2 regions of the Marinomonas sp. THO17 genome follow, and region 1 is predicted to be linked to the other one. Evidence: predicted binding sites of a transcription regulator. Region 1 holds the regulator's gene; the other holds the start of a gene.
What was found. Region 1 encodes FNR, which switches genes on or off when oxygen is low (the NO sensors DNR and NnrR bind a similar motif). Its sites were predicted from a motif close to TTGATNTANATCAA; they were not measured.

Region 1 (6,779 bases):
ACTGACCAATAAAGTTTTCAGTAATAAACCCAAAGACAGCATCAAAATTGTCATTTGATTGTAGAGAGAAATAGCCAGCAGCCAAGGCCATACCCAAGCCCACCCAAATGATGACAGCTGAGATACGATGCAAAATAGAGGCTATTGCCGTAATGGGCAGACGTATGGTCTTTATATCTAAGTTGACCGGTCGAGTTTTGCTCATTATTGAGCTCCTTTATCAATCAATACGCGGTTGGATAATTTGTTTCAAGTCGACTCATAGGATGGCAGAATTACGCAACACTGAGTAATGACTTCGAAAAAACGCCCTTATTCTAATACAAACTGATACAGAACATGAGTGCTAAATGCATAGTATTGACGTATTTTTCCAATAATGCTCGAAATAGACGGCAAAAATGTTTACTGGAATTGAGTAAGGCAAAGTTAGTGATGTGAAAAATTGAATGATGTGAAAAGTTGAGTGCGCCTGCCTTTGCGCACTCAATGAGGATTGATGCTAAGAAGTTAAGAGCTTATGCCCATGACAATACGGCCTGTGATTTCGCCTTTTTCCATATCAGCAAAGATGTCATTAATGTCTTCCAAACGCTTTTCTTCTATGATGGCTTTAACCTTACCTCGGGCGGCAAAATCAAGACATTCTTCAAGATCTTTGCGGGTGCCGACAATAGAGCCAACCACACTGACGCCATTGAGAACAGTATTGAATATGGGTAATGGCATTTCCTCTGGTGGCAATCCTACTAGAACGCACTTGCCCCCACGCCTTACCACATCGTAACTTTGTCTAAAGCCAACTTTGCTCACGGCGGTGCAAATACTGCCATGAACACCAGCTGTTAATTCATTAATTTCAGCTACTACATTGTCGATGTTGAAATCATAAAATGCTTCCGCACCCAGTTTTTCCGCCAATTGTCGTTTGGCATCTCCTGTGTCGACGGCCACTACCCTAAATCCCATAGCAACGGCGTATTGAATCGCTAAGTGCCCTAAGCCGCCAATACCGAATATGGCAACCCAGTCCCCAGGCTTGGCTTCGGACACTTTCAATGCCTTATAAGTGGTTACTCCAGCACAGAATAAAGGCGCGGCTTCAAGATAACTCAAACCGTCAGGAATCTTTACAATATAATCGGCATGAGCCGCGCAGAACTCGGCATAACTGCCTGCCACAGAATAGCCCGCATTTTGCTGTGACAAACAAAGATTTTCATCTCCTGCCAAGCAGTATTCACAGTGACCACAAGCACTATAGAGCCAAGGGATACCAACACGATCACCTATACTAAGATGTTTAACGCTGGCACCTAGTTCCACTATTTCACCAACGCCTTCGTGTCCCGGAATCAAAGGCAGTGTTGGCTTAACGGGCCAATCCCCATGACAAGCATGAAGGTCTGTGTGGCAAACCCCACAGGCATGAATTTTGACCAGTACTTGATGGTCTTGAATTTCGGGTTTGGCTAATGTCTCGATGTTTAAGTTGTCACCAAATTGATTTGCAACTGCCGCTTTCATCATCTTCTCCTAAAAGTGATATCGACCGTTAAAATTGTAGGCAATTAAAAAGACAATAGACGCGACATAGATCAATATATGATCAGATTTTCATGGGCTTAAATCATGCACAGAGTGCAAATTTTGGGCATCTTTACAAAAATACTGTGCTTTTTTGTTTAACAGGCATATATTGAAGGTGTTGTTATTTTTGTAGGTGTGAAATGAAAACACAATTACTCATCATATTGGCCGTTTTGCTGTCGTCATTATTGACAGTGTCTCAGCGCGCTAATGCCAATGAAGTGAGTCAATTGCGTTGGATAGAACCTGCTATAGAACAAGCTTTTACCGAGACCAGTGTCGCCGATCAGGAAATAAGCTCTGACAAAGATATAGGTCAAAATCAAAGTTTCTTGCCGTTAACATTTGTTAGAAAATTCAATCTCTACAATAGCCTGCAGGATTTTACCCCCCGCCCCTACTTAACCCTAACCGAAGCCAGAGCGCCGCCTAGTCATAACCTCATCTAATTGTTTTTTATTTTTATTGTATCGAGGAACATGGCTATGAAAACGCTAACTTATGTATCTACAAAAGACGTAAACGAACTAACTTGGCCCGTAATGGCTGATAATACCAATCTCTATTCACCCGCTCTAACCGTATTTACGGATTTTAAAACGGGTGGACCAAGAGTGATTGAATCTAATGTAAGAGCAGACGAACTGGTAAAATTAATGCGTAAAGAGCATGTGCGTATGAAGTTGGTAGTCGACGCTGGCAATCATTTTATCGGAGTGATCAGTCTGGAAGATCTTTCTGAGGATATTTTCATTAAGCAAGTAGCAGATGGTTACCAGCGCTCGGAATTATTGGTTGCCGATTTAATGCGCCCAAAGGAAAACTTACTGGCTTTATCATATAAATCATTGGCGAACTCAGATATTGAATCCTTGTTGTTTAGTCAACGTAACAATCAGTATCAACACTTATTGGTTATTGACGAGGACACCAAATCCATTCGAGGCTTAGTGTCTTCAAATGATGTGGCAAGAGAATTGCGCTTGGATATCGACGTATCATTCTCTAACTTTCAACAAATCTATAAAATTGCTGTACAAGGCGATAAGACTAATCAAAAACTCAGAGTGGCCTAATGGGTTGCGCATGAGCACTTGAAATAGGGGCGTTAAGCCCCCTTTTTTTCGATCCAATAATAATAGATGTTCTCGTGTTCTTCTTGTTGAACCAGTTTATGGCCTAAAAATTGGCAGAACTTTGGAATATCTCGTGTGGTGGATGGGTCCGTTGCTATGACCTTTAATACTTCGTTTGCCGCTATTTTTCGCATCTCCCCATGTAACATCATGACGGGTTCAGGGCAAAGAAGACCACTCGCATCAAGCTCAGCTTGGTGTTCCATTCAAAACCTCTTTTAATTAATTACTGTTTCGCTATTTGCTTTAGCCATGCAAGTGTTACTTTAGCCAATTCGGCAATGACATCTTGTTGGCTTCGCTGATATTTTTTTAACAATTTAAAGTCATGGTCAGCACCTTCGATCCAATGCATTTGAATCTTGCTATTAAGCGTTTGCTGATTCACCCAATCAAAATTTCCAAGTCCATCCCGCGTGCCTTGGATGATTAGACAAGGCTTGGCTAGATTTTCTAAAAAGGATAAACGATTTTTCTCCGGTTTGCCTTGTGGGTAAAAAGGAAAGCCGTAACAAACAACTCCTTTAATATTTGGCAATTCAGTAAGCTGTGTTGCCACCCTGCTCCCCATGGACTTTCCTGCCAGCACACAATCGCTAGTATTTTTAATATGTGCCTCTAACTCAGTAACCAAGGTAGGAAATCTAGGCGGTGGCCGTTTTTTCCCGTTGCTTTCTTGGATTTTCATATAGTCAAAGGTTATAGGTTCAACGGAACAGGTCTGATGCGCATTTAACTCCATTCTTAATTGTGTGAGAAAATCGCTTTGATGGCCTGCCCCAGCACCATGGGTTAATACAAGTCTGCTTGTCATAGAATGCCGCAAAAGCTTCAATTATAGGGATTTAATTCACTTGGGTCTAAATTTATTGATCTAGGTCAGCTAACGGACGTTGGGCAAAGAGTACACTTCCTATTAGAAATTTTAATAGGAGCAAGTAATGATTTGGGATGATGCTCTAATCGCCAAGTATGACCTTTCAGGGCCACGATACACTTCATATCCTACCGCGCCGCAATTTGATGTGAATATTGATAAAGTCGCTTTAATTACCAATATGATGGCGCCATCGCGTGCGCCATTGAGCTTGTATTTCCACATCCCTTTTTGTGCGAACCTTTGCTACTACTGTGCTTGTAATAAAATAGTCACCAAGCAATATGATAAAGGCTCTGATTATGTTGAGCTGTTGGGCGAAGAAATGCGTTTGAGAAGTCTGATGCTAGACAATCGTCGTGAGGTGACACAATTACATTTTGGGGGCGGCACCCCCACTTTTTTGAATACTCAACATTTTCGTATCTTGTTTGCTCATCTGCACGATAATTTTAATTTGCAGCAAGATGGGCGTCAGGACTTTAGTATTGAAATTGACCCTAGAGAAATTGATGAGGATAAGCTTGCAGAATTAGTTTCACTTGGCATTAATAGAATTAGCCTAGGCGTGCAAGATTTTGACCCTAAGGTTCAGCAAAGTATTCACCGCGTCCAGTCCTATGATTTGGTCAAGGCGTTAGTTAATAACGCCCGTGAACTGGGTATTCAATCTATTAATTTTGATCTTATTTATGGTTTGCCTTTTCAGTCCGTGTCTGGTTTTAAGAAAACATTAGACGATGTAATTAGGTTATCGCCTGACCGAATATCCTTATTTAACTATGCACATTTACCTAACCGTTTTCGTTCACAAAAACGTTTGCCAGAAGAACACTTGCCTCCTGCCAAAGAAAAACTGGCTATACTCAAGATGAGCATTAATTATTTGCTGGACTCAGGTTATGAATACATAGGTATGGATCATTTTGCCAAACCGCAAGATGCACTGACCAAAGCTCGTGATGCGGGGTTGTTACATCGTAATTTCCAAGGCTACACCACACATTCTGGCACAGATTTACTCGCCTTCGGTGTTTCTGGGATTAGCAACATCAATGGGGTTTACATGCAAAACCTATTGGAATTGAATGCCTACAAAGAAAGTATCGAAAACGGACAGCTAGCCATTGCAAAAGGATATATCAGTAATAATGACGATCGTATTCGTCATGATGTTATTATGACCTTATTGTCCCAATTTCAACTGAGTTTTGATTTTATTGAGAAAAAACATAAGATTAAATTTGTCGAATATTTCTCTGATGAGCTGGCAAGATTGGAGCCAATTCTCGCAGATAATATGGTGCAATACTTTTCATCTCAAGGCAGAAATGGGATAAGAGTAACCGAACGAGGCAGATTGCTAATACGTTGCGTTTGTATGGTGTTCGATAAACATCTTAATAGTGCAATACAGTATTCAAAAGTTATCTAGATTTCTATCAGGGAGAACTCACTATGGCTATTACACACGCTCAGCCTAGATTCAGCAGTAAACTTACTTCACAGTGTCAGAATTGCAGTCTAAACGCATTATGCCTTCCTATTGCATTAGCTGATGAAGACATTAACCGACTTGATCAAATTATTGAACGTAAGCGTCCGCTTAAAAAAGGTGAATTTTTATTCCGTCAGGGAGATGCTTTTGGTTCACTCTTTGCCGTTCGTTCAGGCACATTAAAAACCTACAAAATTACTTCTTTTGGTGAAGAACAGATTACTGGTTTTTACTGCCCCAGTGAGCTATTGGGGTTAAGTGGTATTGATTCAAACAGTTACCCTGTTTCTGCTAAAGCATTAGAAACAACGACCGTATGCGAAATTCCGTTTGCCCATCTTGAAGATTTATCCAATCAAATTCCTTCATTGAAGCACCAAATTTTTCGTTTGATGAGCCGAAAAATCTCAGATGATCAGCAGATGATGGTGTTATTAGGCAAAAAAAATGCCGATGAAAAAGTCGCCTCTTTTCTATTAAATCTGTCTAATAGGTTTAAAAAACGTGGCTATTCTGCTTCAGCATTTCGCTTATCAATGTCTCGAGGCGAGATGGGTAATTATCTTGGCTTAGCAGTTGAGACAGTGAGTCGCGTCATTACTCGCTTTCAGAAAAATGAACTGATTCATGTTGATGGTAAGGAAATACAAATCGTGAATTTTGAAGAGATGCAAAAACTCATTGGCGTAGCGCCTGATTGTGATAAAATTGCACACTTTTGAATAATACAGAGGCAATTTTCGAGATGCTTTACGATGATTTTTACGTTAAATCTCTCATTCGAACCGTAGAAGACTGGCCAAAGGAAGGTATTAGTTTTCGTGATATCACCCCTATTTTCAGTGATCCCAAAGGCATGAGAATGGTTGTGGATGCGTATATTCATCGCTACATCGATTCCGATATTACTCACATAGCTTGCATTGATGCTCGCGGCTTCTTAATTGCTGCTGTGTTAGCTTATGAGTTACAAAAGCCTCTTATTCTGGTTCGTAAAAAAGGCAAATTACCAGGCAAGACCATTTCTCAAAAGTACGCATTGGAATACGGCGAAGCTGAGTTGGAGATTCAACAAGGCTCGGTTAATTCTGGTGATCAAGTGCTATTATTTGACGATTTGATTGCGACTGGTGGTACCCTGTTTGCTGCCATCAAGTTATTAACAGCTCAAGGTGCCAATATTAAAGAAGTGGCAGCCATTATTGATTTACCGGATTTAGGTGGCAGCCAGAAATTACGTGATACTCAGGTTCCCGTGTTCAGCTTGTGCGCTTTTGATGGTGAATAAGGAACTTTAAGCCTTGTTTTCGATAAGCTGGGCAATATAAAAGGTGGCCATCATTTGGCCACCTTTTATATTTCAGCAATTTTTAATCTTCAAACTATCGCATTGAATTAAAATTCAACTTCTGCACCAACAGCAAAGCCTGTATTGGCTTCTTTACGACTATTATCATCAAAAACAATGACAGTATTACCGTAACGTACAAAAGCGCGAGCATTTCTCATGGTCATGTATTCTAGTCGGAACTCATAAGTATACATGTGATCTAGGTTGGTAAATGACAGCACCTCAGGTGCGTAATAACCAGATCCATAGATAGCAACGCGATTAGCCTCTTGAAGTGTGTAGCGATACCAACCGCCAAGCGCTATCGCTGTATAGATATCGTCGTCA
Region 2 (6,779 bases), 620 kb from region 1:
AGGTAAATAAAACTCGGGGGCAAGCAATAATAAAAACATGGCTTGTGTTAAGGTCACTGGTGCGCTGCCCACTTGCCAAGGCAAGACTTCCAACAAGCCCAATCCCAAGTACAAGGCAATCATGGCAATGGCAATGGAGGCAAACAATTCCAATGTGGCAGTGGATAAAAAGGCCAGCAGTAACACACTCATGGTGGTTTTTTGATACGCCTTGGCACTGTGTGATAAACGCTCACGCGCGGCTTGTGTTCGACCAAGGCGTTTCAATTCTGCTAGACCTTGGCTGAGATCCATAAACTGGTTGGACAGCATGGCCAGCACATTAAATTGACGACGATTCGCCTGCGCGGCTTTGTAACCCACAAAAATCATGAAGACGATTACCAAAGGCGCCGTGAGCATAAACACCCAAAAGGCAATCCAGGACACGGGAGCGACCGATAATAAAATCACACAAGGAATCAGGGTGACCATGAAGACTTGCGGTTTGTAGCGGCTGAAGTAATCGTCCAAGGCATCTACTTGTTCGTAAACGCGTGTCGATAACGCCGCATCTTCTTCTATGCGCAACCGCGCTGGACCCAACTGAGTAAGTTGAGCAATCAATTTGTGTCGCAAGCCGTAACGTATGTGTCGACTGGCAGACGCGCAAACGCGCTCGCGACCAAAGTTGGCAAGCGCGCGCAATAGCAAAGCAAATACAGCAAGAAACAGCAAGGAAAGCGAAAAAGCCTGTTGCAACACCATGTCGGAAAACACATTGGCGAATGCCCAAGCTTGCAACACCAAGGCCATCGCAAACAAGACACCAAAGCCCTGTGCTAAACGGTACTGAGCGGATTGTTGTGCCGCCAGCTCGTCTAGAAAAACAGCTTCGGGGGTTTTGATGCGTTTCGTTCCCCCTGTAGAGGCCGCTTTACTTCCTGCCATCATGCTTAGAATTGCTCCTCTTCACCTTCATAGCCTTTGAACTCTAACCATACCGCGTTGATGATACCGAAAGAGCAAGCCAATAAAACGCCCAGAATCCAAGCAAAATACCACATGATTCATTCTCCTATTTATTTATTGATCGACTGAGAGTCAATCCTCAGCCGATCTTTCGTCAATTTTGTCTAAGTCTCAGTCTTGTGAATCTCGACTCAATACAATGAATGTTTGTTCGCTTCGATGTGTGCTTTGTTCAAACGACCGTACATCACAATGTAGCTCCACAAGGTGTAGCCCAATACGATAGGCACAAAGATGCACGCCACCACAAACATTATCATCATGGTATTTTCGCTGGAGGTCGCATCCCACATAGTCAAACTCATGCTTGGGAAGCTTGAAGACGGCATCAAGAATGGGAACATGGAGCCACCTGCTGTCACTATGATGCCAGCAATCCCCAATGAGGAACTCAAGAAAGCCAAGCCCCCTTTACGCTTGATGCCTGCAATCGCTGCCATCAACATGCCCAGAATACCAATAGCAGGTGCTAACATGAGCGCAGGGACTTTAGTGTAGTTCTGCAACCAAGCACCGGGCTGAACTTCCGCGGTTTTCATCAGTGGTGTCATGACTTGGTTACCATTGAATGTACTGGTGATGACATAACCATCAATACCAAAGGCCAACCAGACCCCAGCCAATATGAAGAACACAGCGGCCAATAAACCTGTGATCGAAGTGGCGACACCGGCTTTGCGCAATAAGTCACCTTCGGTTTTCATCAGCAACCAAGCACCACCTTGAGTGACCAGCATCATCAAACTCACCAAACCACACAGAATGGCAAATGGGTTCAATAAGGCGAAGAAGGACCCGGTGTAAGTGACTCGTAGGTACTCGTCGAACTGGAAAGGCACACCTTGCAACAGGTTACCGAACGCCACACCGAAAATAATCGGTGGCACAGCCGAGCCAAATACGATGCCCCAATCCCACGTGTTACGCCATTTGTCGTTTTCCAATTTAGAGCGATAATCAAAGCCAATTGGACGGAAGAATAAAGCCGCCAACACCAACATCATGGCAAAGTAAAAACCAGAAAAAGACGTTGCGTAGACCACAGGCCAAGCCGCAAATAAGGCGCCACCTGCGGTGATGAACCAAACCTGATTACCGTCCCAATGCGGCGCAATGGAGTTGATCATGATGCGACGTTCCGCATCGTTACCACCGATCACTTTTAACAAGCTACCCACGCCCATATCAAAGCCGTCGGTCACGGAGAAGCCGATCAGCAAGACGCCAACCAACACCCACCATATGATTTTTAATAATTCGTAATCCATCTTATACCCCCTGCTTTAATTGATTGGCTTCTTGTTCAAGGGCGTAACGTCCGGTGTGTAAGCTGGAAGGCCCTTGCTTGGCAAAACGAATCATTAAGTACATCTCGGCCACTAAGAAAGCGGTGTAAAGTAGAGTGAAACCTATGATGGTAAGCCAAATTTCTCCCGCAGTGAGATTGGAAACAGCGACGTGAATCGGTAATACCTCACCAATCGCCCAAGGTTGACGACCGTATTCGGCGACGAACCAACCAGTTTCACAGGCAATCCAAGGCAAGGGCAAGCTCAATACAAACAGCTTAAGCAAAGTCCGGTTCTGACCAATACGACGACGTGCATTTTGATAGAAGGCCACAGCAAACATCAGCAACATCAGGAAGCCACAGGCCACCATGATGCGGAAGGAGAAGAACAGAGGCGCCACTTGCGGAATCGAGTAGTCAACCGCCATGTCAATGTCCTGAGGAGTCACTCGGTTGATGTTTTCATTGAAGGCGGTCACCAGTAAACCATAGCCAAGGTCGTCTTTTACCTTTTCAAAGTTCTCTTTTACCAATGGGTCGTCATTACCAGAACGCAATTCTTCCAATAGCTGATTGGCATAGATACCGTTAATAATGCGCTGACGGTTATGCTCTTTCAGCTCCTTGATGCCCATCACTTCTTCGTCTAAAGAACGTGTGGCAATCAAGCCCATCAAGCCCGGTATGCGTAAGGCGTATTCGGTCTCCTCAAGCTCTTGATTCGGAAAGCCAATAACAGTAAAAGGCGCTGGTGCTTCATGGGTTTCCCATTCGGCTTCAACCGCGGCCAATTTCACTTTTTGCACTTCCCCTAACTCGTAACCAGACTCGTCACCTAGGATGATCACACTCAATACTGACGCCAAACCAAACGCGGAGGCGATAGCAAAAGAGCGACGCGCAAAAGCAAGGTCACGACCTTTTAGTAGGTAGTAGCTGGAGATGGCCAGAACAAATACCGCACCAGTTGTGTAACCTGCTGACACAGTGTGAACGAATTTCACTTGCGCCACTGGGTTCAAAAGCAAGGCACCAAAATCCACTAGTTCCATGCGCATGGTTTCGTAGTTGAACTCAGAGCCCACTGGGTTTTGCATCCAACCGTTGGCGATCAGAATCCATAACGCCGATAGGTTTGAGCCCAGTGCCACCAGCCAGGTCACCATCAAGTGTTTGACCTTGCTCATACGATCCCAACCGAAGAAGAACAGGCCCACTAAAGTGGATTCCAAGAAGAAGGCCATCAAGCCCTCAATGGCCAGTGGCGCACCGAAAATGTCACCCACGTAATGAGAGTAATAAGACCAGTTGGTGCCGAATTGGAACTCCATGGTCAAACCGGTTGTGACCCCCAAGGCAAAGTTAATACCAAACAACTTGCCCCAAAACTTCACCATGTCCTTGTAAATTTGTTTACCTGTGATCACATAGACAGACTCCATGATCGCAAGTAAAAAAGCCATCCCCAATGTCAAAGGGACAAACAAAAAGTGGTACAGAGCAGTAAGAGCAAACTGAAACCGCGATAGATCCACTACAGCTTCGTTAATCATATGACTTCAACCCATTCATTTGATTGAGAAAAAGGCGTTTGTCGACACATTCTGGCACAGTGTTCTTTTTATCCAACGCCCACCGAAACCCCAAATCTAAGATCAGGGATTACTATAAGAATGGATTATGAGTGCAGTTGGATTTTGAAACATTGCTATAGATCAATAGAATGATAGTGAAAAGATATTGTCAGATTGTGACAAGGAAAACCCTAACCCACCAAACGCAATCTTTGCCTTTATTCGGTTAGAGGAATGACTATTGATCACAATCATGTACAATCTCAGTTCATTATAAAAAGCAGAGGATGCGCTTTTTTATTTGGCATCTCAGTACGGAAGTTACACCATGAATTCGCTCGCTAATGTATTTGCTTATCCTTTTCGCCTTCTAATGGTAACAAGTTTGGTTGGGCTTTTAGCAGCCTGTGATACGTCTTCATCCGATCCGCAATCCTTTGCTGCAACCAATGATGTGTTAGGGCTGGTGCAAAATCATGTTCTCTACATGGAAGGCCCAAGCGGTGACTTCAAACTCCACTATGCCAGCAGTGATCCGAGTCTTACACCACGAGACACTTTGGTCTTTATTCACGATACCGATAGCAACGCGACCAGTTTTCAAAGGTATTTTCAAACCGCTCAGATCAAACAGGATTACCGTCTGATTGCCATTGATCGTCCCGGTTGGGGCAGCTCAGGTTATCCGGATGATTATCCTGCCGATATTGAATTACAGGCGGAAATGTTGTTGCCTGTGCTTGAAAACATTTGGCAAAGAAACGGTCAGCAAAAACTCATTTTAGTTGGCAATGGTTACGGTGGTGCGCTGGCGCCTTTGTTGGCGGTAAAGTACCCTAAATTTATCCGAGGCATAGTATTAATTAACGCCAGTATTACCCAAGATCGACTGCATTCCGATTGGTTTGCCCCCGCGTTAACCTGGTTGCCCTCCTTTTTATTGCCCACACACTGGTATCAGACACAACAAGAACAAGCCGATCTGCAAGGCAAACTCACGCAAACGCAGCAAGCCTTTGCTCAACTCACTCAACCCGTTGCTTGGCTGCAAAGTGTTGATGCCAGTTCCGCTCATCCGGGCTCTTATATGCGTCTAGCAAAAAATTTATTTCAACAAGCGGATATTCATCTAACCTTGATCGAAGATTCGGAGCAAGCTCCGTATCAGCAATACCCTGAACAAGTCATGCGCGCAATTCAAGCCATTAATCTTCACAGCCGCTTATAAAGAGTGTTGTGAAAGAGTGTTTATGGCTCGTTCACTTGGCACTGTCACATATTCGTGCTGTGACTGATTCAGTGCTGTCACGGATAAAAAGCAAAGAATGCCTTTGCTATTCAATGAGTGCTTTTTTCATAAAGCTGGCGGATGCGGGGCACAAGGACGAAAATTGTTCTGTATTCCCTATGCTAGTAGGGGCTTCTTGTCTACTGATAACCTGATAACCCAGCAGTGAAAAATACTCTTTCGCGGTGGTGGTTAAAAGATACAAAGCTTTGATGCCTTCATTGTTTGCCCAATTCTCTGCATGTTGAACCAATGCTCGCCCTAAAGCGGAACCTTGATGGGCTTTATTGACGGCCAAAGAACGAATCAGCCCTTCTTCTTGATAGGCTTCAACACCTATCATAGCCACCAAGTCCTCTCCTTCTTTGATACCAAATAGGGTCACTTGCGTTGCACCAGATAAATCCTCATAAGGTAATCCATGCTGGATCAACAAGGCCTCAACATCCGAATTAAAAAGCATTGGTAATATTTTCATGGGCTCTCCAAACAGGTTACTTTGGGTACACAAGCCACACTTGCTACCACTTATCTTAATCAACCAGCATCTTCGAATGATATAAAAAGCGCGCCATCCGTTGCCCGCTCATTGCAATATCATCAGAGTCCAAGAAGACTAATTTAACTTACTGCATCCAACGCTTGGCTTACATCGGCAATGATGTCTTCGATATTTTCAATACCAACCGAGATACGCACCAAATCTCGACTGACTCCCGCTTTGGCCAATTCTTCATCATTTAACTGGCGGTGGGTGGTTGAAGCCGGATGACAAGCCAAGGATTTCGCATCACCAATGTTCACCAGACGCAAAATCATTTGCAAGGCATCGATAAATTGTGTGCCCGCTTGCAAGCCACCTTTAATACCAAAGCTCAATACGCCCGATGCTTTACCCTTGGTAATACGTTGACTCATAGCATGGTATGAGTTGTCGGCCAAACCTGCGTAATTTACCCAACTTACTTTGTTATGGGACTGCAGGAACTCAGCTAACTGTTGGGCATTGGAACAGTGACGTTCCATACGTAAGCCTAAGGTCTCCAAACCTTGCATAATCAAAAACGCGCTGTGTGGCGATAATGCTGAGCCAGTATTACGCAGCGGCACCACTCGACAACGACCTATATAAGCTGCCGCACCTAAGGCTTCTGTATAAATCACATCATGATAAGACGGATCTGGTTCGTTCAACATAGGAAAACGAGCTTTATTTGCTACCCAATCAAACTCACCAGAATCAACAATGATGCCGCCAACCGTTGTGCCATGGCCACCAATGTACTTGGTCAAAGAATGCACAACAATATGGGCGCCTAATTCAAACGGACGGCATAAAAATGGCGTGGCGACGGTATTATCGACGATAAGAGGAATGCCATGTTTATTTGCAATTTTTGCTAAGGCTTCAATATCTACAATATTACCAGCGGGATTACCAATGGACTCACAGAAAATCGCACGGGTATTGTCATCGATTGCCGCTTCAAAACCAGCAAAATCATCCGCAGACACCATACGTGCTTCGATGCCTCGTCGCGGAAAACTGTGCGCAAATAAATTATAGGTGCCGCCATACAATTGACTGGTACTGACAAAATTGCTACCTGCATCA

Region 2: ABXS85_RS17830 (cytochrome ubiquinol oxidase subunit I) is a predicted target of FNR. The motif match lies at 4,008-4,021, and genes of this name have one in related genera.

What each region holds. Positions count from the first base shown of each region.
Region 1 covers NZ_AP031575.1:490,516-497,294, reverse strand. Annotated here, with positions in the region: gene sdhC (succinate dehydrogenase, cytochrome b556 subunit) at 1-205, opposite strand, end outside; gene adhP (alcohol dehydrogenase AdhP) at 511-1,527, opposite strand; gene ABXS85_RS02350 (hypothetical protein) at 1,731-2,039, shown strand; gene ABXS85_RS02345 (CBS domain-containing protein) at 2,076-2,666, shown strand; gene tusA (sulfurtransferase TusA) at 2,699-2,932, opposite strand; gene ABXS85_RS02335 (alpha/beta family hydrolase) at 2,953-3,540, opposite strand; gene hemN (oxygen-independent coproporphyrinogen III oxidase) at 3,668-5,038, shown strand; gene fnr (fumarate/nitrate reduction transcriptional regulator Fnr) at 5,062-5,823, shown strand; gene ABXS85_RS02320 (adenine phosphoribosyltransferase) at 5,847-6,389, shown strand; gene ABXS85_RS02315 (YfaZ family outer membrane protein) at 6,497-6,779, opposite strand, start outside.
Region 2 covers NZ_AP031575.1:3,787,159-3,793,937, reverse strand. Annotated here, with positions in the region: gene cydD (thiol reductant ABC exporter subunit CydD) at 1-933, opposite strand, end outside; gene cydX (cytochrome bd-I oxidase subunit CydX) at 936-1,046, opposite strand; gene cydB (cytochrome d ubiquinol oxidase subunit II) at 1,143-2,279, opposite strand; gene ABXS85_RS17830 (cytochrome ubiquinol oxidase subunit I) at 2,281-3,855, opposite strand; gene ABXS85_RS17825 (alpha/beta hydrolase) at 4,205-5,104, shown strand; gene arsN2 (arsenic resistance N-acetyltransferase ArsN2) at 5,211-5,642, opposite strand; gene ABXS85_RS17815 (aminotransferase class I/II-fold pyridoxal phosphate-dependent enzyme) at 5,786-6,779, opposite strand, start outside.